3 regions of the Bacillus sp. LQ01 genome follow, and region 2 is predicted to be linked to each of the others. Evidence: riboswitches for the same ligand, from Rfam matches in the RefSeq annotation. Region 2 holds a riboswitch; each other region holds the start of a gene.

The links. A riboswitch is a leader RNA that binds a small molecule or an ion and turns the genes downstream of it on or off. The one in region 2 is predicted to bind lysine.
Region 1: another riboswitch for lysine. It lies ahead of AC22L0_RS05225 (aspartate kinase); the one in region 2 lies ahead of AC22L0_RS11505 (amino acid permease).
Region 3: another riboswitch for lysine. It lies ahead of AC22L0_RS00660 (amino acid permease); the one in region 2 lies ahead of AC22L0_RS11505 (amino acid permease).

What each region holds. Positions count from the first base shown of each region.
Region 1 covers NZ_JBYEZL010000001.1:966,007-976,261, forward strand. The annotation lists gene asnA (aspartate--ammonia ligase) at 1-851, shown strand, start outside; gene AC22L0_RS05215 (helix-turn-helix domain-containing protein) at 989-1,429, shown strand; gene AC22L0_RS05220 (VOC family protein) at 1,637-2,089, opposite strand; gene AC22L0_RS05225 (aspartate kinase) at 2,316-3,545, opposite strand; lysine riboswitch at 3,749-3,935, opposite strand; gene AC22L0_RS05230 (DoxX-like family protein) at 4,128-5,036, shown strand; gene AC22L0_RS05235 (DUF4166 domain-containing protein) at 5,040-5,645, shown strand; gene AC22L0_RS05240 (YndJ family protein) at 5,651-7,276, shown strand; gene AC22L0_RS05245 (8-oxo-dGTP diphosphatase) at 7,305-7,790, opposite strand; gene AC22L0_RS05250 (MFS transporter) at 7,928-9,190, shown strand; gene AC22L0_RS05255 (hypothetical protein) at 9,386-9,850, opposite strand; gene AC22L0_RS05260 (polyphosphate kinase 2 family protein) at 10,254-10,255, shown strand, end outside.
Region 2 covers NZ_JBYEZL010000001.1:2,194,021-2,204,275, forward strand. The annotation lists gene AC22L0_RS11480 (metallophosphoesterase family protein) at 1-86, opposite strand, end outside; gene AC22L0_RS11485 (aminoglycoside phosphotransferase family protein) at 100-1,029, opposite strand; gene AC22L0_RS11490 (VOC family protein) at 1,044-1,841, opposite strand; gene AC22L0_RS11495 (sulfite exporter TauE/SafE family protein) at 2,047-2,949, shown strand; gene AC22L0_RS11500 (GNAT family N-acetyltransferase) at 2,987-3,436, opposite strand; lysine riboswitch at 3,757-3,949, shown strand; gene AC22L0_RS11505 (amino acid permease) at 4,062-5,528, shown strand; gene AC22L0_RS11510 (iron-sulfur cluster biosynthesis family protein) at 5,642-5,947, shown strand; partial or broken gene AC22L0_RS11515 (DNA alkylation repair protein) at 5,981-6,672, shown strand; partial or broken gene AC22L0_RS11520 (hypothetical protein) at 6,782-7,761, opposite strand; gene AC22L0_RS11525 (hypothetical protein) at 7,976-8,257, opposite strand; gene AC22L0_RS11530 (class I SAM-dependent methyltransferase) at 8,563-9,324, shown strand; gene AC22L0_RS11535 (NUDIX hydrolase) at 9,505-10,029, opposite strand; partial or broken gene AC22L0_RS11540 (cephalosporin hydroxylase) at 10,081-10,149, shown strand; gene lepB (signal peptidase I) at 10,184-10,255, opposite strand, start outside.
Region 3 covers NZ_JBYEZL010000001.1:103,380-113,634, reverse strand. The annotation lists gene AC22L0_RS00680 (ABC transporter ATP-binding protein) at 1-904, opposite strand, end outside; gene gapN (NADP-dependent glyceraldehyde-3-phosphate dehydrogenase) at 1,501-2,940, shown strand; gene AC22L0_RS00670 (DUF3626 domain-containing protein) at 3,020-4,105, opposite strand; partial or broken gene AC22L0_RS00665 (glutamate racemase) at 4,216-4,464, opposite strand; lysine riboswitch at 4,564-4,745, shown strand; gene AC22L0_RS00660 (amino acid permease) at 4,894-6,318, shown strand; gene AC22L0_RS00655 (ABC transporter permease) at 6,379-7,578, shown strand; gene AC22L0_RS00650 (catalase) at 7,769-9,766, shown strand; gene AC22L0_RS00645 (type 1 glutamine amidotransferase domain-containing protein) at 9,790-10,255, shown strand, end outside.

The DNA.
Region 1 (10,255 bases), 1.2 Mb from region 2:
CAGGATTAAACGATCACCTAAACGGTGTAGAACGTCCAATTGAATTTGATATGTTACATTCAGGAGAAGAATTAGAAATTGTTCATTCACTAGCGAAATGGAAACGATTTGCATTACATGAATATGGATATGAAGCTGGTGAAGGTTTATATACAAACATGAACGCGATTCGTCGTGATGAAGAACTAGATGCAACGCATTCCATTTACGTTGACCAATGGGATTGGGAAAAAATCGTTCAAAAAGAATGGCGTACTGTCGATTACTTACAAAAAACAGTACAAACAATTTATGGAATATTCAAAGATTTAGAAGATCACTTATTTGAAAAATATCCGTTCCTTGGAAAGTATTTACCGGAAGAAATTGTTTTCGTTACTTCTCAAGAATTAGAAGATAAACATCCAGAATTAACACCGAAAGATCGTGAACATGCAATTGCGAAAGAACACGGTGCAGTCTTCATTATCGGAATTGGTGATGCACTTCGTTCAGGTGAAAAGCACGACGGACGCGCAGCTGATTATGACGATTGGAAATTAAACGGTGACATTTTATTCTGGCACCCAGTACTACAATCTTCATTTGAATTATCATCAATGGGAATTCGTGTTGATAGTAAATCACTTGATGAGCAGTTAACGAAAACTGGTGAAGACTTCAAACGTGAGTATGATTTCCATAAAGGTATACTAGAAGACGTACTACCATTAACAATCGGCGGTGGTATTGGACAATCAAGAATGTGCATGTACTTCTTACGTAAAGCTCATATCGGTGAAGTTCAATCTTCTGTATGGCCTGACGATTTACGTGCAGCTTGTAAAAAAGAAAACATTCATCTGTTTTAATAGAAGTGAGGGAGGGTAGCTCAAAGAGTTATCCTCTCTTTTTATTGTGTAAACGAATGGTTTACAGTGAATTTTACTAATGGTTTCTTTCTTTTACATCTCTTTTTATGTAATAATTTGTTAAAGGAGGGGACGTTATGAATTTAGGAGAACAGTTAAAAAAACTACGAGAGTCAAAGGGGTTTTCACAAGAGGATGTTGCTAAAAAGATTGGTGTAACGAGGCAAGCGGTATATAAATGGGAAAATGATAAAAGTTATCCTGATATTGATAATTTAATTTTACTGAGCGAAATGTATAATGTTACGCTAGATGAGTTGATAAAAGGGAATCAAGATTTCAAAAAGAAAATACATAGTGATGCAGAAGATGAGGATTTTGAGAAAGGAAATGAATTTGGTTTTTATATTGGATGTGGTTTGCTAATTTTAAGTGCTTTCGTTGATTATGAAGGAATGCAAGAAATCTTATTAGGAATAGCACTATTCATGATAGTTTTTTACTCTGACGTGAAGAAAGTTATTTTGAATGAGTTCAGATCGTTTTTTAAAAGAAAAGATATATATGATAAGAGGTGAGAAGAATCAGTTATATTTCCTAGGAAAGAGTATAGGAAGTAATTGAATTGTTTTATAATGATTTTAGGATGTTGATAGTGTGTTAAAAAGTTCAAACAAGCATAACCCCGTTCTAAAGCTAGGACGGGGTTCAAAATCTAAGTTTTATGAAGCGAGAATTTCTTTCAAATATTTTTACTTTAGTAAAGACTTCTTATAAAATATTACTTATTTATTACCGAGTTCTTCCGCTAAACCGATTAAAATTCCTTCGACTCCACGAATGTAGCAGAGACGATACGAGTTCTCGTACTGAACTACTTCACCAACGAGCTCTGCACCATGCTTAGTGAGTCTCGATACCATTTCGTCAATGTCTTCAACGGTGAACATGACGCGTAGATAACCGAGGGCGTTTACAGGAGCATTTCGGTGATCTGATATAGTAGGTGGGGTGAGAAATCGCGAAAGTTCAATTCGGCTGTGGCCATCTGGAGTGGCCATCATAGCGATCTCTACGCACTGAGAACCGAGTCCAGTTACGCGACCAGCCCATTCACCTTCGACATTGGCTCGACCTTCGAGATTCAAGCCAATCTCCTCAAAGAAAGAGATTGCGTTATCAAGGGATTCTACAACGATGCTGACATTGTCCATTCGTAGTAATTTGTTTTTTGCCATAGTCTTATCTCCTTATGTATAAAAGTCTATTATTTAATTATCCTCATAATTATACTACTAAGTAGTTACAAATTCCTTTCAGTTAAAAACACCTTGTCACAGTATAGGAAAATGTGACAAGGTGTTTTTTAATATGTCATATAGCATCGTGTTAACGAACAGCTTTTTATTTAATAGGAAGGTAATACATTAATCTGATTTTTTTAGTATTACTAAATATATCAGATTAGCTCATTTGCACGAAAGGCTCAATTTTCGCCATAAATGATTGATGCAGCGCCTCAACGCCTGTTACTAAATGAAGGCGGTCAATAACGACAGACACTTTAATTTCTGATGTACTTACCATTTTAATATGAATATCTTCTTCTTTTAAAGTAGTGAACATATTTGCAGCGACACCTGGGTTAGATACCATGCCAGATCCTACGATTGATACTTTTGCTAAGTGATTTTCATGTTCTACAGATTCATAGTGAAGAGTTTCTTGATTTTGTTCCAAAACTTCTAAAGTTTCTCTTAAATCATTCGAATGAATGGAGAAGGAGAGGTGTACAGTTCCTTCATTTGTAATACTTTGAATGATGATATCTACATTAATGTGTGCTGCTGCTAATGTAGAGAAAACTGTTGAAAGCGAGCCTTGTTCTAATCCTTTAATTGTGACACGTGTAATGTTATCCTCAAATGCAATACCTTTAACGATTGATTGTTGTTCCATGTTACATTCTCCTTTTACAATTGTTCCGTTTTCTTGTTCCATACTTGAGCGAACTTCTAAAACTACATTATGATTTTTAGCAAACTCAACAGCGCGCGGGTGTAATACGCCGGCACCGAGATTAGCAAGCTCTAACATTTCGTCATAAGAAATTTCGTCTAATTTGTAAGCATCTTTTACAACTCGTGGGTCCGTCGTATATACACCTGTCACATCCGTATAAATATCACATTTTTTTGCTTTAAGTGCAGCGGCTAGTGCGACAGCAGTTGTATCAGAGCCACCACGGCCAAGCGTTGTAATTTCATTTTCTACACTTATACCTTGGAAACCAGCTACGATAACAATCGTACCTTCAGCAAGATAAGATTGAATACGATCTGTATGAATGTCAGTAATCCGTGCACTACTATGTACAGATTCTGTCGTAATACCTGCTTGCCACCCTGTTAATGAAATTGCATGATAGCCTTTTGCTTGCAGTGCCATTGTTAATAATGAAATAGTTACTTGTTCTCCTGTAGATAGAAGCATATCCATTTCACGTTTACTTGGATTTTCTGTGATAGCGTTAGCGAGTGCGACAAGTTCATCTGTGCTTTTTCCCATTGCTGAAACGACAGAGACAATGCTATGACCTCGTTCATATTCTTCAATAATTAAATTTGCTACATGTTGAATGCGTTCGACGCTTCCGACAGAAGTGCCACCAAATTTTTGAACAATTGTTTCCATTACAAATTCCTTCTTTCGTCTATTTTTAAGAATAGATTAGGAAATATATAAATCCCAATACTCCTGTAGTTACCAGAAAGACAAACAAAAAACACCATCTCAAATAAGTGAGGATGGTGCTGTTACAGGAAAAGGGAAACAGAAAACGGAGCTAATAAAAAAACCGCCAAAAAAGGAATATCATAAAAAAATGATATCTCTTTTTTGTAGATAGCTCTTCATACGTACACGTCTGTACATATGACAGTTCTGTTTCTATTCGAAAACAGCCCCAATTGATAAATGCAGAGAAATTTATCAATTTCGGCAATACTTCCTTTCATCTAAGTTCATAGACATCTCTGTGTCTCCATTAGAATACTCATAAGTATCGCAACCTCTATCTCACGTTTTAGGCGAGAGTGTTTGATTTATGAAGTTGTTGGTAACATTTGTTTTATAATAATTTAAATTTTTCGTGGAATCAAGTGTTTTATATATATTTTAAAAATTCTTTCTTTTTTTGAGGAAGTTTGTGAAAAATGTAGCAAAATAAATTCATTGCATGTACATTAAACTTATAGTGCATAGGAGGTGGGGAGAATGAAAAGGAAACAGCCTATTTATGTTGCGACAAAAATGAACACGACGATGGAAAAATTATGGGAATATACGCAAGAACCAGATATACATACAGAGTGGGATGCTCGCTTTACTGAAATTTCGTATTTAGAGAAAAAAGAAGGAGAACCACAGAAATTTTTGTATAAAACAAAGATTGGATTTGGGCTTGAAATAGTTGGAGAAGGGGAATCAATAGGTGAAATAAGAAAAGAAACTGGTGAAAGAATTTCTTCTTTAAAATTTTGGACGGATAATACATTATCTCTTATTCAAATAGGACGTGGTTATTGGAAGTATACGCCCAATAAAGAATACATCCATTTTGAGACACAATATGATTATGATACAAGATTTGGTCGTATAGGAAATGTGATAGATTCCTATATTTTTCGTCCGTTATTAGGTTGGGCGACTGCTTGGAGTTTTGATGCCTTAAAATTATGGTTAGAAAAGGGGCTTCATCCTAGGTTACTAATTAGAAGAACAATGACGTATTGGCTCGTATGTTCTTTATTTGCTTTTGTATGGATATATCAAGGGATAGTGCCAAAACTACTGTTTACTCATTCAGAAGAAGTAAAGATGCTTTCTTTATTAATCGGTTCAAATGAAAGTAGTGTATGTATACTTAAAATAATTGGGGGGTTAGAAATAATTTTCGGTGTCGTATGGCTGTTGCCACTAACAAAACGAAAATTATTTATACTGCATATTATTGTATTACTAGTTTTAACGTTAGCGGCAGGATTTACGAATATCGCAAGCTTTACAGGACCGTTTAATCCGATTACATTAAATGTTCTTTTAATGGGGTTATCAATTGTCGGTTATATAAATAGCTTCGATTTGCCAAGTGCAAAAAATTGCAAGAGGACGAGAAAGGGATAATGTATGGCTAATATTTACGAAAGACTATTAGGGGATTCTTATAAAAAACTTCATCCGAAATTACAGAAACGTTATGAGATTACAGAAGAAAATAGCTTTACTGGAGAAGGAAAGATGGATGAAATTTACGGTGGTTCTTTTTTCGTAAAATTCATATTAAAAATTGCATCGAAGTTTCGAATATTTTTCTCTGAGAGAGGTAAGGGAGTGCCATTTACAATACATAATACCGCTGAGCGTGATGAACATGGACATGAACTTGTGCGGTGGAATCGTACTTTTTATTTTCATAATAAGAAAAGATATTTTAATGCGGTAATGAAACTTGATGAAAATGAAATTGTAGATTATTTTGGCGAACCACATTTACTCGTTTCTACACTGCATTTTCATATCGATGAGTTAGGGGCAATGCATATTTCTTCAAAGAAACAATGGTTTTATATGTTTGGAAGAAAAATGCCGTTACCAAAATTTTTGTATGGTGAGGCAAAAATTGTTGAAAGTTATGATGAAACACTACAATGTTTTCGAATTCATGTACAAGTACGAAACCCGTTAATTGGTTCGCTTTTTTCATATAAGGGAACATTTGTGGAAAGGGAATAGACGATATGAAAAATATAATATTTGGGCTTGCTTGCTATGTTGTTTTTCTAATATGTGAGTGGTCGAATATAAATCCTGTTGAAGCAATTATATTATTATCTGTTTTATTATTTATACCAATGTCATTTTGTATTATTGATAAAAGAAAAAGAGATGGATCGCAATTATTATTTTATAAATCCGTATCATTTTTATATCCAATCGCAGCAATTTGTGCAATGCTAGCTTTCGTCACAAATCACTATTTATTTGCGCTAGTTTGGTTTGTATATACAGGAATTGTTGCGTTATTTGGTGTAAGTAGATTGCTAGAAAGAGGATGGAAGCCGTTAGAAGAGATCGCCATAGATAGTGCGTTTATTTATTTGTTTTTAGGTGGTTTTTGGTTTTCTGCTTCAGTAGCAAAACTTTCAATTATGCATTTTAGCTCTGACATTGTTTTACTCACAGCTGCACATTTTCATTATTCGGCGTTTCTATTGCCATTATCAGCTGGTTTAATAGGGAGAAAAAGAGAAAAGAGAAGTAAAGTGTATGATGCTATTATGTTTATCATCATGATTTCACCTATGACAGTTGCAATAGGAATTACATACTCAAGAATATTTGAATTTTTTGCAGTGTTCCTATATTTATGTGCAATTTATGGGTATGGATTTTACGTTTGGAGAGCAAAATTTAATGCTATCAGTGCAAAGATTCTTCTAATCGTTTCGTCTAGTACACTCATGGTTACAATTATGTTCTCACTTATATATTCATACGGGAATTTGAAGCATGTCTTGACGATTACAATTGCTCAAATGGTTTGGATTCATGGTGTTGTCAACGGAATTGGAGTAGCGTTACCGGCATTTATCGGCTGGGTGATTGAAAAGAGTGTTCCGAATTATAAATACTATGGGAAACCAATGAGTAAGTTAAGAGGAAATGTGGCAATTGGTGAGGCTTATTTATATAGCAGCAATTTAGTAGACAGTAAGGAATACAACGGTTTAGTTGATAAAGTAAATGACTTTCATAGTGAGGCATTTGATGTGACGAAGGTTCCTTTAAGTATTATTCATTTTTATGAAAATACAGTAGAGTATGAATTGCAATCGAATATTAAATGGGCTCGTTGGTTCCGTCCGTTCGCACTTTGCTATGAGAAAATGAGTAAGCGTGTAGAACAAATACATTTAGGGGTGGGCGGCAATTGGGAAACGATGCATGGCTCTATCATTAGTGTAATAGATGAGAAAGATGGAAGAGAGAATGTAAGGGCTTGGATAAGGAAAAATGAAGCAGGTGAATCTATTTTTGTAGCTCTTTATTCAAAGCATACAAATAAGAATGAGACATATATGAATATCGCCTTACCTTTACCTTATTCGAATATGACTGGTATTTTGAAACTATATAATGATAGTCATGATTTAATCATTACTAGTAAGTTAAGAGAAAATGGTCAGGGAGATGAGGGGATTTATTTACATACTCGGTTCTTAACAATCCGTTTACCATTAGCAGAGACTTTTATTATAAAAGAGCGCACGGATCATATACTAGAAGCTAATCATAGAATGTGGATATTTGGAGTTGAGTTTTTAGAAATTGATTATAGGATTAAGAAAGTAGAGGAGAAGTAAGAAAAGCTTGGAAAAATTCCAAGCTTTTTTACGTATGTGTAATTGTTATAGCAACTTGTTTATCTAGCTCATTATCCCAAACACGTTGAATTTCAAAAGTGCCTGTTTCAAAAAATAATGGGAATCTTTCTTTAAACCAATCTTGCATAGGAAGCTTTAGTGCTGTATCGATTGGTATCCATAATAATTTGCCCTCAGGTGGGTTTAAAAGAAGTTCACCTTCAAATGAGTCTGTCCAGTAGTTAAATACCATGTACCGAACATTCCCTTTCGGATTTACATATTCATCTAATCCCTTAAAATTTAAATCCGAAACAAGTAATCCGGTTTCTTCTTTTACTTCCCTTATAGCGGCTTGAACGATACTTTCGGGAAAATCTACTTTGCCGCCAGGAGCTATGTAGCCAGGGAAACCTCGATGATTGGGTCGTTTTACGAGTAAAACTTCATTGTTGCGCTGGATCATACACATTGTATAGATTTGGTGTTCGATGTTATGTGAATTTGGAGGCATAATGATGTATTCTCCTTTATATTTTTTTGATAATTTTACCATAACATAATGGTTTCTTATATAATTGGAAATATAATATTATGAATTTTCAGTCGTATATTATGTATTCTATAGTCATTTGAAAAGAGGAGAGAGACATGCAAGGGGAAATACAAAAGGAGAAAAGTTTAAGTTATATTGGAAAATTATTATTACCAGTTAAAGTATCAACGCACTTTAAGTTTTTATGGATTGGACAATTACTCTCGGCCTTAGGTAGTTCGATAACTATGGTCATACTTCCAGTTGTTGTGTATTCATTAACTGGCTCAACAGTTGTAATGGGGATGACGATGGCAATGTACATGCTACCTAATATTCTTGCTTTACCGTTTGCAGGTTTAGTTGTAGACCGAATTGATCGGGTTAAATTAATGTTATTTACGGATATAATCCGCTGTATATTAATGCTATTACTTGCATCGCTTATATTTATGGATTTATTAACAATTACGATTTTATATATTCTCGTTGCCATATACGGACTTATGGAAGGGATATTCCAACCAGCATATTCTGCTGTAAGGGCGAAAGTATTCGTTCCTGAAATTCGTAATGCAGCTAACGCACTCACTCAAATGAGTAATCAAGGTATACGATTGATTGGGCCAGCACTTGGTGGGTTAATCGTATCGGTTGCATCTGCAGGGATAGGTTTCGGACTAGATGCAGCAACGTACTTATTATCATTTTTATGTTTATTATTTTTAAAAGAAATTAAGTTTAAAAAAGTAAAACCCATTGAAAAGAGTAAGCTTACTTACAAACAAGAGTTTATGGAAGGTGTTTTAGTTTTAAAAAGTCATCCGTGGCTGTGGATTACAATTTTAGTTTTTTCTTTTATAAATATTTGTTATGCCGGCATTATCGTCGTATTAATTCCATGGTTATTTAATGTTCATCATCATTTTGAAGCTTACGTGTATGGGCTTGGTATGGCCTTTTCTGGTGGTGGGGCTATAATTGCCGCAGTAATATTTGGTGGGAAAGAGCGGTGGCATAAGAGAGGATTACTAGCTTATGGAGGTGTTTTAATGAGTGGCATTGCTTTATTAATTATGCCATTCATTTCTTGGGCACCCGCTTTAATATTCTTAATGGCAATTGAAGGATTTGGCATGATGATATTTGGACTCATTTGGGAAACGAGTTTACAGGAGCTTGTACCAGAAGAAGCATTCGGAAGAGTGGCAAGCCTTGATATGTTGGGTTCTTTTGCTTTATTGCCATTAGGGTATGTAGTTGTAGGCTGGTTAGCTACTGTCATAGGTGGCGAAATAACTATTATAACACTAGCTAGTTTAGTAATTTTAACAATTGGAATAGCATTGTCTGTACCGAGTATTCGTCGATTTAATTGATTATATGGGAAAAGAGGGCTAGACCTATATAGAAAATAACTTAGCATATAATCAACTAGTATTAATAAAACATCTTTGTAATGAAAAACTGTCCGTACATATTTGGCACAACAAAATTAGAAATCACAAAAGAAGTGACGGAAGCGATACAAGCAGGTTTCAAAAATGAAGACTAAGCCCTAAAGAAATTAGGACTTAGTCTTCATTAAATACAAATGTTTGTTTCATTTTTTTACCTTCATTTACCGGATGGCCATTGTAAGAGAAATTCTTTTCTTCCCAAGTGATTACAACTTTAAAATTATGACTATTAAAGTCTAATGGGAATACCATGTAGTCAAAGCTTGTATGACTTTTAGAAATATTTTCATTAGGTGTAGTAGGTTTAAAGGTAGCTTTAGAGGTAGGGTTGTTATCAAGTATTTCCACAGATACGTTTGATACATCATGACCGATGTTTTTTACGAGTAAACTATACGTATCAAATACACCTTGCTTTGGCTGGATTGCTTGCTTGTTTGAGTTATGAGATTTATCAATTTCGACATACCATTGTTTAGACTTTGACGCAATCGGTAGTGACTGAAATGTGTAAGCACTAGCTTGTATTGGTAGTGCTAAGCATAAAAGTGTAAAGAGAGTTAATATTTTTCGTTTCATTTTTTTAGAGCTCCCATTCTTTAATGGATTTACTTGTTATTATCTTCTTTTTACGAGTAAATATACCATATAATGTAAAGTGGCTATAAGAGTAGTGAATCAATATCTTATTCAATACTCTTATAGCCGGCATAATTACGTATGTAGTAAAAAAGAATAAATTTGTTTTTCTATACTTAGATTGCTGCCCTTTTTAAAAGGACTATTTTTACGTTTTAATAAAAAGAATATACTAAGAGTTCAGTATAAATTATTTATTTTAATGTAGTTAAATGTGCTTATATATGTGAAATTAGAGAAGGAAGCTGTGTAGAGATGTTTCTACACAGTTTTTTTAGGATATGAAAAAATTACCAAAAATATGTTAAAATAACATTGTCATACAACAAGGGGGATTTGTTTTAT
Region 2 (10,255 bases):
ATCCCTCTTAATTTAATATCATTCAACACGGATTCTAATGCTTGAATATTACCGTGAATATCTGAAATTACTGCTATTTTATCCATATAAATTACTCCTTTATTTATTAAATTCGCTTGATTGATACCATTTTGGAATATAAGATGAAAAATGATTATGATCTTCTAAAATTCCATTTAATCTTTCCTTCATATCATCTACTAAATGCGGTGTACTTCGATTCGTCCAAACGATATCCGCTGGGAATGTCATCGCGACGTACAATGTATACAGTTTCCAAAAATGAAGCGATGGTTCGCCTCCGAAATAACCGTGAACTTGTCCAATCGCGAATGGTTTGCTTATATTCGTTGTAAATAGTGCTACTTTATGAAAATCATGAATAGGATCACCAATATCGAATCTAGCAAAATCAATGACAGCCCGAAACTCATTTTGGTCAATCATTATATTAGCCGGATGAAAATCGTCATGTAAAAATACGATGGGACGATTTTTTAATAAATCTTTATGATTTCCTACAAAATCTATCACTGTATTTAAATGAAAAAAGTCTACTTCATATTCTTTCAACGCTTCTAAGTATCTCTCATATTTACTCCATATAGACATTTCCCATGAATTACTTTTATCTTCTTTTTCAACTAAATGAATCTTTTTTAGTACTTCTCCAGCCTTTTTTCCAGCCCTATACTGCTCTTCTGTAGACAACGTTCTTAATATATCTTCACCATCTAATCCATCAATCCATTCAAAAACTTGTACACATTTATTGAATTTAGTAAGACTAATAAAATGAATTAATTTTGGCATAGGAATATGTAAAGAATCTAGCTGCTGCATATATTCATATTCTTCCTGCTTCCGTTCAAAATATGATGAATCGCATACTTTAATAAAATACGAGGCCCCACTCTCTAATTCAATTTTATATTTCTCATCGAATGAAAAGCCTTTTGAAATAACAGTCGCTTTTAACATGCGAGGCCATTCTAGTATTCTCTCTATCTCTCTAAGTATTTCTTCCACAACGTTCACCTCTATCAATATATGTACAAACTCCCTAGCACTTCATGCTCTCGTTTATTTCCCCCTTTAAACTCTACTGCAAATGGATATTCACCATTCTTATTCAAATGTTCTAGTACTAGCCCTTCTCCAATCGGTTCACAAAACTGCACATGAATATCTCCAAATACTACACTTTGACACTCGGCATTCCATTTTTCATTTTTCACAACTGAGCTTGTAGATAGCTCCATTACTTCTTTCCATTTCCGTACTATTTCTCGAACATTTTTTACTGCGTAATGAATCGTTTCAATTTGTTGCACTTTGTTTTTATGTTCAGTAATCGTCCCACTGTTACGTAAATCGTTTCTTCTTTCTTCGTCCGTTTCATTCCACTGTATAAAGAAAGGTAATTTCGGTCCGTTCTCTTCTTGCTTAACGAATAACATTTTCCATTCTAAAAGTCGGCCATCTTTTCTCATGCGTTTCCCTTCAAATGGCCCTATCGTATGTAAGCCGTACTTATTAAAGTTAACTGCTAGCTCCTCAATTGCATCTGTTCGGATTGCGATTTGTAGCATTCCTTCTCCATTTTGTAGTTTCACCACTGTTTCTTGTACTAATGGATTTTCTGCTTCTTTCGCTTTTTCTTCATGTTGAACTGCTAAAAATTCTATGTATGATAAGTCAAAATAACTTAAACTATTCCAAGTACCCCAATTCGTATGCTCTCCGCCTAATACAGTATGAAATCCAAGTTCCTGCATTTGTTTTGCCGCTTCCTCCGGTGTACCATGAACTGTGTGAACGAGATGATCAAATCGTAACATGTCTTTCTCCCCTTTCTCTCCATCCTTTTATTGTATATTTTATTTTTCTTTCATTCAATTCAAAAACTTTAAAACCTAGTTGATTTATACGATTAATATGTATTATAATGAAACAAATTTAATTATTGCTGATTGGAAAAACCAAAGGCACTTTTCTCATACGGGAAAAGTGTCTTTTTCATTTATTATTACAGGGGGATTATTTATGCAGAAATTAATTGTCTTTGCTATTATTGGATTTTTCGCTCAATTGATCGATGGGGCACTCGGAATGGCGTATGGGGTAACGTCTACTTCACTATTATTAATGTTTGGTATTGCACCGGCTGTAGCTTCCGCATCGGTTCATTTAGCTGAAGTCGTTACAACTGCAGCTTCTGGCGCATCTCATATCAAATTTGGAAACGTTGATAAATATACAGTTTCCAGGCTTACATTACCTGGGGCAATCGGCGCATTTATTGGAGCATGTTTTTTAAGTAATTTGCCTGGAGATGTAATCAAACCGTACATTTCCGTATTTTTATTTACTTTAGGAGTTTATATTTTATTACGATTCATCATTCAAAAACAAATTGTCACTTCAAATAAGCGTATGTCTGCCAAACAACTTGTGCCGCTTGGTTTATTCGCTGGATTCGTTGATTCAACTGGTGGCGGTGGTTGGGGGCCGATTACGACACCCGTTCTTCTAGCAAGAGGAAATGAAGCTAGAAAAGTTATTGGATCTGTAGATACGAGTGAATTTCCTGTTTCACTCGCTGCAACAATTGGCTTCTTCATCTCACTTGGCTGGGAACAAGTAAGCTGGGTTTGGGTATTTGCCTTAATGCTCGGCGGTATTGTCGCAGCTCCAATTGCTGCATGGTTAGTCCGCATCGTTCCGCCCCATTTACTTGGCGTATTAGTTGGTGGTCTTATTATCTTCACAAATATTCGTACACTGCTTACTACATTTAAAGTGGATCCAACTATTATTTCACTTTCTTACGTTGCAGTTGGTCTTGTCGTTATTATTTCTATTTTCATTGCTGTTCGAAATCATTCCAATCGTCCTAACGCATCAACGGCTGAGTATCCAAATGATCAGAAGCAAATGCTACCATAACTATAAAAAAATACCGCTCAATTTAGAGCGGTATTTTTTATTTTTCTATTTTCCAATTAATCATCGTTTCTGTAGCATTTACTCTCTTCATATGTAACTTTTCTAAAACACGCATCGAACTATAGTTATCTAGGAGTGTCTCTGCAATTATTGTTTCTACCTCTCCTGTTTTGAAAGCCCAATCGATTAGTTCTTTTACAGCTTCTGTTGCATAGCCCTGATTCCAATATTTCTCAATAAATCCATAGCCAATTTCTACTGTTTGATCCTCGTTTGGTTTCCCTTTAAATCCAATATCACCTAAAACGCTATCATCTTCTTTCCGAAAAACATACCACGCCCCCCATGGTAATAAAGCCTCATCTTGTTTCACATTCTCTACATGCCCTACAATATGCGGACCGCTATTATATCCTTGCTCGTTAGCGACTTGAATCCTCTCTTCTGTACACGGCACTATATAGAGCCTTTTTGTTTCTAATTTCATTTTGATTTCCCCTTTTTGCTTAAACGTTACTCTAATTATAACAAATAATATGACTTTATTATGAATGTCGAATTATATTTTTCTGAATTTTCTTTTTATTTAGAGGGTTTTTCAATATTTTTTGCGAAACATTTGTATAACAATTTTTTCTTTGCTTATTGCTACATAATAGTAGGTTCGGGTGGAGTTTTGCGAGCGTTTCCTATACAATAACCGATATTTTTTGACTTTTCCTAACAAAATATCTTGCAATATATTCAGAAAGTCATTACAATTGCCATATATTAAAAATCTTAGCAATATATAAATCCTCATCAATCCGATGAGGTAGAGGTTGCGACTTTTAATAGTAAAACGGACGAGACACAGAGAATGTCACCGACTCCGTTTGAAAGGAAAAGTTGCCGAAGTTTATATTTCTTCTCTGGAAATATGAGCTGGGGCTGTCTCCGAAAGGAACAGAACTGTCACGTTTACAAAATTACCGTGTAAACGTGGGGTGCTATCTTAACGGAAGGGTATGATGGGGTGGTTATTTGTGAAACGTTCCGCCAAATTCCTTTGGCGGTTTTTTGTATTTTTCTCCCCCGCTCCTTCCTAACCTACAAGAAAAGGAGTGTTGAACATGAATAGCGCAACAAATCAATCTACCTCTAAAACGCAAACTACACAAGGACAAGGTGAATTAAAACGCGGATTAAAATCGCGTCACCTTACGATGATTTCTCTCGGCGGTACAATTGGTACCGGACTATTTCTTGCCAGCGGTGGTGTCATCCATTCAGCTGGTCCTGGCGGCGCATTAATTGCATACGCCGCAATTGGAATTATGGTTTACTTCTTAATGACAAGCTTAGCTGAACTCGCAGCTTACATGCCTGTTACTGGATCTTTTAGTACGTATGCAACAAAATTTGTTGATCCATCACTTGGCTTTGCACTTGGATGGAACTATTGGTATAACTGGGCGATTACGATCGCTGCTGAACTTGCAGCCGTAACATTAATTATGAAATTTTGGTTCCCAGATACCCCTTCTCTTATTTGGAGCGGATTATGTTTAGCTATTATTTTCCTTTTAAACTATTTATCTGTTAAAGGGTTTGGTGAATCTGAATATTGGTTCGCACTTATTAAAGTAGTTACAATTATTATCTTTTTAATTGTCGGCTTTATGATGATTTTCGGAATTATGGGGGGCGAAACTGTTGGATTCAAAAACTTCACTGTTGCAGATGCACCATTTAACGGCGGTATCATGGCAATTATCGGTGTATTTATGGCAGCTGGTTTCTCCTTCCAAGGAACTGAATTATTAGGAGTAGCTGCTGGTGAAACATCTGATCCAGAACGTAATATCCCAAAAGCAATTCGTTCAATCTTTTGGCGTATTCTTTTATTCTATATCCTTGCGATTCTCGTTATCGGTTTATTAATTCCTTATACAACTGAAAGTCTTGCTGCAAGTGATGTAACAGTAAGTCCATTTACACTTATTTTTGAAAAAGCGGGCGTTGCCTTTGCTGCCTCTGTTATGAACGCTGTTATTTTAACGGCAGTACTATCTGCTGGTAACTCTGGTATGTACGCATCAACTCGTATGCTTTGGGATTTAGCTCGCCAAGGAAAAGCACCAAAATTCTTAGGCAAATTAGATAGCCGCGGTGTACCTGTAAACGCATTAATCGTAACGTCAATTGTCGGTAGTATCGCTTTCATTGCTTCTTTATTCGGTGACGGTGTTGTATACATTTGGTTATTAAACGCATCTGGAATGTCTGGCTTTATCGCATGGGTTGGAATAGCAATTAGTCATTACCGTTTCCGTAAAGCATATACCGTACAAGGCAAAGATTTAAAAGACTTACCATATAGAGCAAAATGGTTCCCATTCGGTCCAATCTTCGCATTTACACTTTGTATCATCGTAATTTTAGGACAAAACTACGGCGCATTTATAGGTGAATCAATCGATTGGAACGGCGTACTCGTTTCTTACATCGGTTTACCACTCTTCTTAGTACTATGGTTAGGATATAAATTTACGAAAAAAACAAAAGTGATTCCACTTGATAAATGTGAACTAAAATAAAGTGAAACGAGCAAACAAATTTGTTTGCTCGTTTTTTATTGCAAACCTCTTTGCTTCCCTATTACTCCTGTTTTTGCCATAATAGAAGAAATATAATTAAAGGTTGGGATACAATGAACATTCGCATTACTGATGAAGCAAAAGCAGCTATACATAGATTAGAACGTAAAGACAAAAAGATCATTCGCATTAGAGGGACAATGACAAACTCTTGTAGTATTTTCGTTGATGTCGATTTAATTTGGGATACATATAACGCAGATGATGTTGTATATGAAGATGCAGATCTTATCGTACAAATGGATTCATTCACGAAAGACTACACTGGTGATACGGTGAAACTTGATTATAAGACGACAGGTTTTAGTATTACGACTCCGAGTGAGACTTTAGTTTATGGATTGTCGATTAAAAAATAAAAATTGTTTTCATTTGACCACTGAGGTGAAAAAATGGGTAAATATGTTCCGTTAAAATTTTTATTTAACGAAGAATTAGCAGAAAAAATGGCTGATTCTATTTGTAAACACGATCCTACTTTCTCTAAAAGAAACTTTGTATCTTCTGTAACATGTAAAGTTGAAAATTTAGAGTTAAAGCATCGTATTGAAGTAATTGCAGATGAATTACACAATGCTTTACAAAAAGATTTTAATGCAGCCATACATATATTACTGAAAACATTAGGACCAGAAAATACAACAGAAGTAGGCACATTTACATGTATGAAATAACGAAAAGGAATACTGCTGAATATGCCATTCGGCCTTTTCTTCAAACATACCATGAAGACACACTAGACATATTGCAACAGTGGATTTATGACGAAAACAACCACATTAGAAGATTAGTTTCTGAAGGTACAAGACCAAGGCTTCCTTGGGCTAAAAAAATAGGAGCTCTAAAAGATGATTTTAAGTACAATTTACAGCTTCTTGAACCATTAATGAATGACCCTTCTAAATATGTTCAAAAATCTGTAGCCAATCATATGAACGATATTACGAAAGAAGATAAAGAACTCGTTTTTCAGTGGTTACAGCAATTACGTGATAAACAGCATCCTATTAATCCTTGGATTATAAAACATGGACTAAGAACAGTAATAAAAAGTGGTACTTTACCAAAAAATTTTTCTTTTTAAGTATTTTAAACAAAACCGCTTATGCTTCAAAAATGAAGCATAAGCGGTTTTCCTTTTGAATACAGAAATAACAAACATAAAAAGTACTTTAAATTTCTTCTTTATATCATTATTTTACTAACTCTTCTATGTTATTACTTTCCTTAATTTTTTCGGATGATAGCCAGAGTGAATAACTTGTTCCATCCTTGTTCCTTAAATATATGTTAAATTCCTTATTATATAGTTCTTCTTTAAGAATAGTGACTACCTTTCTCAAATCATCTATTACATATGGATCATTTCTATATTTTATCTCACTGTCATTGAAAACTAATGTCAATTCATACTCTAGACAATTGCCGTCTTTCGGGTGTGGACAAGTAATATCCTCAATTTCAAAACGATCATTTTGAATTTCATTTAACCTTACGCCTACTTTTGTTTCAGTTTGAACCAAATATGTCCAATAACCGCTTACTGTGTTTTTCATTGTTAAAAGCAGTTCTTCTTTCGTTATAGCTTTTTGCACATTTTGAAAAGGCAAGCCTATAGATTCACCATTATAATCCTCAATTTCAAGTGTTGTTATCTTTCTATTACTCTTCTGAATGAATTGGATTAGAGCATATAAACGATCTAATTCTTTTGATTCAAATTGACTGTAATCAATCTTGTCACTCATTTTTAAAGTTAATAATAACTTATCCGTTGGTTTCTCCTCTATATCATCATCCACTATATATTGAAAAACATTTTTATTTTCAGGTTCCACGTAACCTAATTTTTTAATTTCTTCTAGCATTGGTTTAAATTTCTTATATTCCTCATATGTTTTTTTCCGTATTGATATTCATCACCTTTTATTCTTGAATATAAGAAGCCATCTACCTCTACTCTAAATTGAATATTTTTGTTATTTTTTGCTTGAACAGTATGATATGTATGCCCCATATTCCCTTCGTTTATAGCACCCCAATGTGTTACAATCACATCAATTCCGTGCTTTTTTTTCACATATTTTTTCACCTGATCGTCATCTTTATAATTACACCCACTTAAACATAAGAAACATAACAATACTAACATTACATTTTTCATTCTTTTCATATAGCACCTTGCCCTCTTTTCGCATAAACAAAATATTCCATATATAAAGAATACTAAATCGCTGAATGTTTTCAAAGAATTAAAATATTTTTACACTCGGTTTATATATCTATTTCTTTTATTAATGGCTCTAATAAGTTTTAATATTGATAATCGAATATAATAAAAAGAAACCTAAATTTAAGGTTTCCCATTTTTACCAACAATTTAAATTTTAATAGATATTTTTTAGCCAAGTAATAATTCGTAGTACCCGAAACGACTCAAACCAAGTAATGAAAAACAGGACAACAAAGAAAGAGATAAGTGATATGAATTTTAATCTTCCATCTTCACGTCTAGCAATCGCTATAATACTCAGAACCACTCCAATTAAAAAAGAAATATACCCTAATAGGATAATAGGCTCAGAATAGCTATCTATTATCCTATTTAATCCAAATAATAACATTCCAAAAGTCATCAAGGTTATTGAAAATACACTAAATTTTTTCATAATTCAACCTCCAATATAATTTTACTATTTTATGGAGAGAATAATTTTTTTATGCGTATGAATGAACAATTATACTATAAAAGTAGATAACTCAATTTATTTTTTCATTAAACAACTGCCTTCTTTTATACCCTCAAAGGATTTTCACTCAATTAACCCGAATATATAAATAACAATTCTCACAAGGAGTAACTTTATATGAATCTATTCGAACACGAAACATAAAACCGTTCCACTTTAATAAGAGGTCCTCCCTTTTTCTTTTCTCATCATATCATCCATTAAAAAAATAGGAGGACATAATTATGAAACGTGATCCATTATTTTTAACTTTATTAGAAAGTGCAAATACACATTTTAGCGGCTGGGATTTTTCTTTCATTTCAGAAACAGGTCGAATGAAGAGCGAGCCTTTATCGTGGTCATACGGCAGTACTGCTTTTCAGCTTATGCAACGTGCAGAATCAATGCTCGATATGGGTACTGGCGGCGGAGAGTTTTTATCTATGTTACAACCGTTCCCGTCAACTATATTCGCTACTGAGGGCTACGCTCCAAATGTGCCAATTGCTCGAAAGAAATTAGAGCCTTTAGGGGTTACCGTTGTAGAAGTGACCGATGATACCGCTTTGCCATTTCAAGATGGTCAATTTAATTTAATTATAAATCAACATGAATCGTATGCTGCTTCTGAGGTAAACAGAATTCTTTCTCCAAGTGGCGTTTTTCTTACACAACAAGTTGGCGGTCTTGATTGCGCGGAACTTAATGAACAGTTTGGCTCACCACTAAATAGCGAATTTGCAAGTTGGTCTCTCGAAACCGCATGCAGTGAGTTAAAGCAAAATGGATTTACTATCTTAGATGCAAAAGAGGAATTCCCTTTCCAACGCTTTTATGACATTGGCGCTATCGTCTATTATTTAAAAGCGATTCCGTGGCAAATTCCTGATTTTACTGTTGAAAGGTATTGTGAGGAATTATATCGTATACATGAAATCATCTTACAAAAAGGTTATTTTGATGTGAAGCAACATCGTTTTATGATTAAGGCGATTTGTAGCTAACAAAAAGAGGTGGCAAAGCCACCTCCTTTTTGCTCCGTTTACATATGTTCTCTACTCTTTCATAATAAGAAAAGTTATATCATGCATATTACAATTATGACCAATGAATTGTATTTCTGAAACATATAATCACCTCGCATATATGATGAGAGCAAAAACGTGATTTTTCACTTTCCTCTTCTATTGAGAAACAAGTTGTTTTTCATATCGTTTGTTCGTATAATCTTCTGTCAAACATGCAGTTGTGTAATGAATAATATTCCGGTTATCATACGTAAACATATGTTCTAACTTATTTTCTTCTGTTAATACTGTCGGTAAGTATTTTGGTAAATTGCTAACTACTCCTCTATTATCACCATCTAATATCCAATCAATTTCTTTCCATTCTAATAAGCCTTCAGCCGTACGTAATGGTGTATTCATTTGCATTCCATCTGGTAAATCAGCAACGAACACATACATTCCTTCACTAGCCTGGGGCTCATCTTTACCTTTAAAACCAACAGTCCCTTTATACGTTACACTTGAAAGTTCTATGCCCGTTTCCTCAAACGTTTCTCTAATTATTCCTTCGTATGGCGTTTCATTATCTTCTATTTTTCCTCCAACACCGTTCCACATCCCCATATTCGGTTTTTTATTTCTATTTAATAGCAGTATTTTATCGCTTTTTCTAATAAAGCAAATTGTGTATTTGTACATACGATCATTTCCTTTCATTTTCCACATGAGTTATTTGGCTTATTTTCAAGTATCGACGAGTCTAAACATAAATTTTTCATATCATTTAATCCAAAAGGTTTTTTAAAGAAAATAAAGTGAAACTTTAATAAGTGGGGTTTTGCTCCTCTCCCACTTATTCTATTATTTTCATTTTTGAAAAAGGATAATATACAAATTCTACCTTGCCAATTATGTTATCTTCTTC
Region 3 (10,255 bases), 2.1 Mb from region 2:
TAACATTAATTAATTCACCAATTGCAAACATCGGCCAAATCATCATCCCTAAATACACGTTAAATGAAACAAGTTCACCAAGTGTTACCTTTGATTGAAATACAAGATATGCCCCGTACACTAAACCGATTAAATAACTAAGGCCAACAAGCATTTTCACAGTTGGTTGGAATAATGCGTCAATTCTCGCTACTTTCATATTTTTTTCGTAGACGTCATCTCCTAAGTGATGAAATCTTTCCTCGTCTGCATTCTCTTGTACGTATGCACGAATAACACGCACACCAGCGATTGATTCAAGCACTTTATCGTTCATATCACCAAACGCATCTTGCGCAACGGTAAATCTTTCATGCAATTTCTTTCCATATATATTCATCGCATACGCCATAATTGGAAGCGGAATAAGCGCTGCAAATGTAAGCTCCCAACTAATTGTAAATCCCATCATAAAAACGATTGTAAGCATGTATAAACTAGAATCCACAAGCGTTAATATACCAAAACCAGCTGTCATAGCGATTGCTTTTAAATCATTCGTTGCCCTCGCCATTAAGTCGCCAGTACGATTTTTTTGATAAAAAGTCGGCGTCATCTTAAGTAAATGCCCCATAAATTTAGAGCGCATCGTTTTCTCAAGTACAAATGCACCTCCAAACAATTGATGTTGCCATACGAAAGTAAGACCATACCCAACGATTGTAACCCCTATTAAAATAAGAATAGATTGCATAATTGCTTCGTTCGATAACGTTCCTGTTTTTATATTATCTATCGTAACCCCTAACACTTTCGGGGGAATAACTTCAACTATATTCACAATTAAAAGAGCTCCAATGGCAATACTATATCTCTTCCAGTGCTCCCTAAAAAACCATTTTAACTTTAGTAATACTGATAACAATGTAACCTCTCCCTTCTCGTTCTCGTTTACCTCTCATTTCTTTATCCACTATCCAGACCCATCACATTTACATTTCGTAACCCATACAATCTCATCACATTTTTCCACCTTCCAAAGTTTTTTATCGGAACCAAACAAGGGAAAATAAACAAAAAAAAGCATACCGCCGCTTGACGATATGCACAGGAATGCATAAAAAGCGTACGTTACGATATACGCAACGTACGCTTTTTATAAGACAAAGATGCCCTATATATCCGTACGGGTTGCGTAATGATATGAATGTTTTCTGCCATTTAACAGAGCTAAGCCCATTACATTTACGATTACAATCATTACGCACACCCCCTTCATTTATTTTCCATTTATAATCTTACAACTTTATTGAGTATTCTGTCAATTATTTTTTCACACTTCAAATAAAAATATATGATACACCATTTTGAAATAAGGGAATGTTCTGTAAGAAAGGGCATACAAAATAAAAAAAGAATAAGAAATCGTTTTCACAAACATTTCATTTGAAAAATGTTATCAAACCCCCTACAATCACCTTATACTCACTCTTACAAGTTGCTATTTTAGGAGGACTAATCATGACAACTAGCAATACGTACAAATTTTATTTAAACGGAGAATGGAGAGAAAGCTCTTCAGGAGAAACAATCGAAATTCCATCTCCATACTTACACGAAGTAATTGGACAAGTACAAGCAATTACTCGCGGAGAAGTGGATGAAGCAATTGCATCTGCAAAAGAAGCTCAAAAATCATGGGCTGAAGCTTCCCTACAAGATCGCGCAAAATACTTATATAAATGGGCTGATGAGCTCGTAAATATGCAGGATGAAATTGCCGATATCATTATGAAAGAAGTCGGTAAAGGATATAAAGATGCGAAGAAAGAAGTTGTTCGTACAGCTGACTTCATTCGTTACACGATCGAAGAAGCTTTACATATGCACGGAGAAAGCATGATGGGCGATAACTTCCCGGGCGGCACAAAATCTAAACTTGCGATTATCCAACGCGCACCACTTGGTGTTGTATTAGCAATCGCACCATTTAACTACCCAGTAAACTTATCTGCTGCAAAACTTGCACCAGCATTAATTATGGGTAACGCTGTTATTTTCAAACCAGCAACTCAAGGTGCAATTAGTGGTATTAAAATGGTTGAAGCACTTCACAAAGCTGGCCTTCCAAAAGGTCTTGTAAACGTAGCTACAGGACGCGGTTCTGTAATTGGTGACTACTTAGTAGAGCACGAAGGCATCAATATGGTATCGTTCACAGGTGGTACAAACACAGGTAAACATTTAGCGAAAAAAGCTTCAATGATTCCACTTGTATTAGAACTTGGTGGTAAAGATCCTGGTATCGTTCGTGAAGATGCTGACTTACAAGATGCTGCAAACCATATCGTAAGCGGTGCATTCTCTTACTCTGGTCAACGTTGTACAGCTATTAAACGTGTACTTGTACACGAAAACGTAGCGGACGAGCTTGTTAGCTTATTAAAAGCGCAAGTAGCTGAACTATCAGTTGGATCTCCAGAACAAGACAGCACAATCGTTCCATTAATTGACGACAAGTCTGCTGACTTCGTTCAAGGTTTAGTTGACGACGCTGTAGAAAAAGGTGCTACAATCGTTATCGGTAACAAACGTGAGCGTAACTTAATTTACCCAACATTAATCGATCACGTAACAGAAGAGATGAAAGTTGCTTGGGAAGAGCCATTTGGCCCAATCCTTCCAATCATCCGCGTTTCTTCAGATGAGCAAGCAATTGAAATTGCTAACAAATCAGAGTTCGGCTTACAAGCAAGTGTCTTCACTAAAGACATTAACAAAGCATTTGCAATTGCTAACAAAATCGAAACTGGTTCTGTTCAAATTAACGGACGCACAGAACGTGGCCCTGACCACTTCCCATTCATCGGTGTAAAAGGTTCAGGTATGGGCGCACAAGGTATTCGTAAGAGCCTTGAGTCTATGACACGTGAGAAAGTAACAGTATTAAACTTAGTTTAATCTTATAAAAAGAAGCTGATCTATAAATAGATCAGCTTCTTTTCTATATAAATACTTCCGAAAAACGGAGTATTTCGTTCTACTTCCGATTTGGTTTTCCAAATCGAACTAAAACATGCCATAATAATTTTAATTCCTGAAGCACTTCTTCATAAGTTCCACGATCACTCCAAGATAATGGATTGCGCTTCAAATCCACTACAGCAGAGCCAATTATATTTGCATCGATGCAATGATTCCGTGCAATGCGTCTTGCTAAAGATGGCATTTTTGAACCTCTAAAATCCATTGGAACTTCGTCTACCATAAGTACAAAACCGATGTGCCAATACAAATCAATCGCATACTTCAGGCAAATTTCTTCTAAAACTTTTCCTACATCCGTACCCTTAAATGAAAGATCTGCAACAAGCGCCTCCACGTCTTCTTTAAGAGAAATCTCTCCATGAATCTGCGCTTCAATATAATGATTAAGATTACGGGCTGGCTCTTTGCTTACTAAATCTATAAACGGCCTTTTCAGGTTAGCTAGTAAATGATTAATTAATATTGTTGGCGTCAAATTTCCTTCACCAATTGCAAATTCTCTTACAAATGTCTCTTCCAAAAGAGCAGCTAAAATCATATCAAACTCCTCATAAGTCCCCTTTTCTTTCGGATCTTGATGCGAATCTAAATACGTATATGTAGAGCGCGAAGAAACTTTTGGAGATAAGAGAAAATAACAGGATCCAAAACGCGGAGCCGGCCCATCTGGATGTAACATTAAATTTAGCGCTCCATATTTTGGCCGTTGATCATTCGTTACGCCTTCTAATTGATATGCCCCTCCAAATATTCTCTTTTCCCAAAGGTCACGTTCACCACCAGGATAAGCAGATACGCTTCCATTAGATAGCAATGTTTCAAACTGACTTTTATATACTCCTTGCTCAAACAGTGCTTCAGCAACTCTTTTCATATTCGAATCTAGTCTGTCTGGATGAAAGTGTAAAGCAATCCTTGCATGAGATTTTAAATTAGCGACAGCTTCTTCAAATATTTCATCTGTAATATTAGACATTTTAAGTATATGATTAATCGTTGCTTTAGCCCCACGTTTTTCGTTCTCTGCATATTTTGAAATATACTCTAAAGCAAATAATTGAGATCTTAATAATTCCATAATCCAATCTCCCCTTTAATTGAACTGCCCTTAAACACTTCAATTAAAAGCTTATTCTTTCCTTCTTATGAAACGAACCTCATTTATTTAAAAAAGTAATTTACTAAATCTTAATTATGTATACACGCATTTTTCATAGGCAAATGTACACATTCTACAGAAATTTGATACCCTAGCCATCGCTCAGCAATATGTTCAAATGATAAAACAGATCCCGTTGTAAAAAAGCGATGCTTCAAATTCAGATTGTCAGACAAAATTCCTTTGTGCTGTAAAATGGTACTTAACTCTATCGCTGTTTCTTCTGCAGAACTAATAATCGTTACAGCCTCTCCTAACTCACTTTTAATCACAAACTCTTCTCTATAATCTGATTATTACTATATCCATTGACGTATAAAAATTCATTTGTTACTCTTAAATACGTTAATTTAATATTTAAATCCTCATTCGTATCTCGGTGAGGTAGAGGTTGCAGTCATTAAGAGTATCATTTCAGGAGATGTAGTGGCATTGATGAAGGAATGAGAAAGGAATGGTTGCCGAAGTAAGTCGTGTCCACCATGCACGCTTGCTGGGTCTGCATTTAATAAGTGCAGAACTGTCACAAACGTTTCGTTTGTGGAGAGCTATCGAGAGGTATGTCGTGGGTTTCTTATAAGATAGAAAGCATGTAGCGGCAGATTACGTGCTTTTTTTGTTTTGTTTGGGACTTCTCTTCCTGACTCAGGAAGACATACATATCTCCTCGCTTGACTTGGTTATACTAACTTTGGAGGTATTTTTCTATGCAACAAAAAAAATGGGGCTTTTGGGTACTAACAGCTTTCGTTGTCGGTAACATGGTTGGCGCTGGTATTTTCATGGTACCAAGTACGTTGGCACAAACAGCAAGCCCACTCGGTGTCACTTTAGCTTGGTTAACTACAGGGTTTGGTGTTTTAATGCTAGCTCTTGTTTTCGGTAATTTAGCAATTCGTCGTCCTGATTTAACGACAGGGCCACAAAGTCATGCATATGCTTTATTCTCAACACCAAAAAAGAAAAAAATGGCTGGCTTCAGTATGGTATGGGGATATTGGGTTGCAAACTGGGCAAGTAACGTTGCCATCATTACATCATTTGCGGGATATTTATCACTCTTCTTCCCAATTATGAAAGATACGCGACTACTATTTTCAATCGGCTCGTTTAACGTAGAAGTCGGAAAACTAATTACATTTACGATTTGTTCCATCTTACTTTGGGGAACTCATATTATATTAACAAACGGTGTAAGCGGAGCTGGAAAACTAAACTTCTTAGCAACAACAACGAAAGTAACTGGATTCCTTTTATTCATCGTCGTTACGTTATTTGCATTCGAAGCTTCTAAGTTTGGACAATGGTACACACCGATGATTGATAAATCAGGTGCATCACATGGTCTTCTTTCACAAGTAAATTTAGCTGCTCTTACAACGCTTTGGGCGTTTATCGGAATTGAATCAGCCGTTCTTTTATCAAACCGTGCTGTTTCTCCAAAAACGGTAAAACGTGCAACAGTTGCGGGATTACTTATTACAGTTGCGATTTACTTAGGAATTACAATTTTAACAATGGGTGTACTTCACGTTGATAAATTACAAGCTTCTGAACGTCCATTAGCAGATGCACTAAATGCTGCAATGGGTCACGGCGGCGGGAAACTGATGGCATTACTTGCTCTTACTTCCCTGTTCGGTTCTATCTTAGGCTGGATTTTATTAAGCTCAGAAGTACCTTATCAAGCAGCAAAAGAAGGTTTCTTCCCTTCCTTCTTCACGAAAACAAATAAAAAAGGAAGTCCAATTTACTCATTACGATTAACAAACATTATGTCGCAAGTATTCCTATTCTCAACATTATCAGGAACCATTGCGGAAGCTTATACATTCGTTATTACCGTATCAACACTGGCCTACCTCATTCCATATCTCGTTTCACCAATCTTCCAGTTAAAACTAGTCGCAACTGGTGAAACATATAAAAATGAAATGCGGGCAAGAATTACAGATGGCATAGTCGCAGTTATCGCACTTTGCTACGCACTATGGGTTATTAAAACTGGCGCATCCGATATAAAAACGTTCCTTCTCGGAATTGGTTTATTCGTAATTGGATTTGCTTTCTATCCATTAATGAATCGTGATCAGAAAAAAAATAACGAAAAGAAAAACGGGCAAGTTGCATAACGCAATTTGCTCGTTTTTTCTTTTGTAAAACATATATAATAGAACAAAGAGGTGAAAAACATGTCAATCGAATCGCTATGGAGCAGTCGCTTCCAACAACATATTCAAAATATCATTACATACTTTGCACGTATGATTAACGGTTTACTATATAGCTTTATCTTTATTTCATGCGTTGGCGCATATTATTATGCTCAGTTTCTAAAAGCATCTCCTTCTAAAGGAATATCTTTAATAATTATAACGATTGTACTTACATTCCTTATAACGAGATGCCCTATCCGTACATTTATTCAAAAACCTGATGCTGTCTATTTACTAGCACTAGAAGAGAAATTAACATCTTATTTCAAAAAATCTCTTCTATACAATTACATCATTCAGCTTTTCCCATTGTTATTTACGTTCCTTATTCTCGTTCCACTTGCTATGCAATCATTACAATTAACTGTACCTTTTTTATGTACAATCTTTATCGTGTTAATGATTACGAAAGCCTGGAACATGTACATACATTGGATGTGGCGTGATAGTCACGAAAAAAATATATGGCTGATCATTCGTATTACTTGTAACGCCCTAATCATTTACATGCTGTTTTATTCCGCAAATGTTCTCATATTGGGCGGACTACTCTTACTACTTGCTTTCCTACTTCTATATACGAAAAAACAGCCTACAAAACGAATACCGTGGGATTACATAATTGAGCAAGAAGAAAAAATGAACGTTCGTTTTTATCAATTTGCTAGCATTTTCACAGATGTTCCGCAACTGAATAAACAAGTAAATAAAAGAAAATGGCTTACAAATTGGATTGAACCTTTATTACATAAAAAACGAGCAACTTTCTTCTACTTACATACACTAGCATTTTTACGTGGAAATGATTATTTCGGTATATATATTCGCTTAGGATTGATCGGTGCTTTCGCCTTATATTTCATACCAAATATATACGTAAAAGGCGCTATCGCTTACATCGTTTTATATATGATCTCTATGCAGCTTCGTTCACTATGGAAATATTTTTCGGGAAATATTATTGTAGCATTATATCCAACCCATACTGAAGAAAGGATGAAGCAATTTCTTAGCTTAATCTTTATATTGCTAAGTATTCAACTCATTGTATTTTCGAGTGTTATACTCATTGCTACAGGTCAATTTTTACATAGCCTTATCATTATGATTGTCGGGTTACTCTGGATCAAATTTATTATTGTACCAAAAACGAAGCAAAGAATTTCCGCATTTTAACGAAAAGAATTATCTTAAAAGCCAAGGAGAAAATAAATTTTCTCCTTGGCTTTTTTATTTTGCTTCCTCAAACAAGAATCACTGAAACAACCGATATTTTATGATTTTACATACAAAAACGATAATACATGTTTACGACCTAATAAAAAGGGTATCTATTAATTAACAGAGTAAAGGAGGGGCCTATATTGTGAATAAAAAAACGGAACAATTGAAGCATCACGTTACTGACAATCAATGCAAACATGCTTTAACAACAAATCAAGGGGTAAAAATAGCTGAAGATGAATTTTCTTTAAAGATGGGCTTAAGAGGCCCAACCTTAATGGAGGATTTTCACTTTCGTGAGAAAATGACCCATTTTGATCACGAACGAATTCCCGAAAGGATTGTTCATGCACGCGGGGTTGGCGCTCATGGTTATTTTCAGCTTTATGAATCTTTAGAAACATATACGAAAGCAGATTTTCTTACTAATCCTTCAAAGAAAACACCTGTATTTGTACGGTTCTCAACCGTTCAAGGTTCTAAAGGATCCAACGACACAGTAAGAGATGTACGCGGATTCGCCACAAAATTTTATACAGATGAAGGAAACTATGATTTAGTGGGTAATAATATGCCAGTATTCTTTATCCAAGATGCTATTAAATTTCCTGATTTTGTCCATGCAGTTAAACCAGAACCACATAATGATATTCCTCAAGGAGCTAGCGCTCATGATACCTTTTGGGACTTTGTTGCGCATAATCCTGAGTCCACTCATATGGTCATGTGGCAAATGAGCGACCGAGCTATTCCGCGTAGTTTACGAATGATGGAAGGTTTTGGAGTTCACACATTTCGACTCATTAACGCAGAAGGAAAAGCCCATTTCGTAAAGTTTCACTGGAAACCTACCCTCGGGGTTCATTCATTAGTATGGGATGAAGCTCAAAAGATTGCCGGGAAAAATCCTGATTTTCATCGTCAAGATTTATACGAAGCAATTGAAAAAGGGGATTATCCTGAATGGGAGCTTGGATTACAGCTAATTCCAGAAGAAGATGAACATAAATTTGATTTTGATATTTTAGATCCAACGAAATTATGGCCAGAAGAAGCAGTTCCCGTAAAATTAGTTGGTAAAATGACACTGAACAAAAATGTTGATAACTTCTTTGCTGAAACAGAGCAGGTAGCTTTTCACCCTGGTCATGTCGTACCAGGTATTGATTTTTCAAATGACCCTCTTCTGCAAGGAAGATTATTCTCCTATACAGATACACAATTATCTCGTTTAGGGGGCCCTAATTTCCATCAAATTCCTATTAATCAGCCTGTATGTCCTTTTCATAATAATCAACGTGATGGTATGCATCAAATGCAGATTCATCGCGGTCAAACAAGCTATCATCCTAATGGATTAAATAACAATCAACCTGCAACCGTCCAAGCCGAACAAGGAGGATATGAACATTATCAAGAAAAGATTGATGGGCATAAAATTAGAGGTCGCAGTAAAAGCTTTCTTAACTTTTATTCTCAGGCTAAACTTTTCTACAATAGTATGAGCCCTATTGAAAAGCAGCACATAAAAGAAGCTTTTTGCTTTGAAGTTGGGAAGTGTAAATCAGACATGGTGAAGGCAAATGTAATTGCTCTCTTAAACCACGTCGATCGTCAATTAGCACAAGAAGTCGCTAACATTATTGGAGCTCCTTTACCTAAGGAAAATCACGAAGTAAATTCAGATGCAAAATCACCTGCACTAAGTATGTCCAATACTATTTTTAAATCTGATTCCAAAAATGTTGCAATTCTATTAAATGGTGACCCAAGCGTCTCACTTCTGTCCGAATGGATTCAAGCTTTTGTACAACACCGAATTAACTATAGTATCATAGATAATAAAATTTATCAGTTCAATGATTCCATTAAAGTAACTGACACTTATACAACAACAGACTCCTCCCTTTTTGATGCAGTATTAGTGTTTAGTAGTGAGTCTGTCATTCAACCCCCTGTTTTAGAATTTGCAGAAACTACTTTTAAACATTTTAAACCGATAGCTCATGTCCTTAGTAATCCTCATGCTTTGGACCATAGTAAGATTAAACTGGATGGAGCAGGAGTTTACAACTTAACAAATACTTCAATTGAATCATTTATAGAAGGCATTGCCCAAGGAAGATTCTGGAGCCGATAATATAATATAAGGAGCGGATTAGAATGAGTAAAAAAATTGCTATTTTAATAACGGATTATTTCGAGGATACAGAATACACAGAGCCAGTAGAAGCTTTTAAACAAAAGGGATATGAATTCACAACTATTGAAATGGAAAAAGGGAAAACGGTACACGGTAAGCAAGGAAAAAGTGAAGTCGTGATTGATAAAAGTATTGATGATGTTTCTCCAGAGAACTTTGATGCCCTCTTCATACCGGGTGGATTTTCTCCAGATATACTTCGTGCCGATGAACGTTTTGTTCGCTTTAGTAAAGCATTTATGGATGCGGAAAAACCTGTTTTCGCTATTTGTCACGGACCTCAGCTACTCATCACTGCACAAACACTTGAAGGACGCGATGTAACTGGATATAAATCTATTGAAGTCGATTTAAAAAATGCCGGCGGGAACTTTCATGACAAAGAGGTTGTCGTATGTCAAAATCAGCTAGTAACAAGTAGACAGC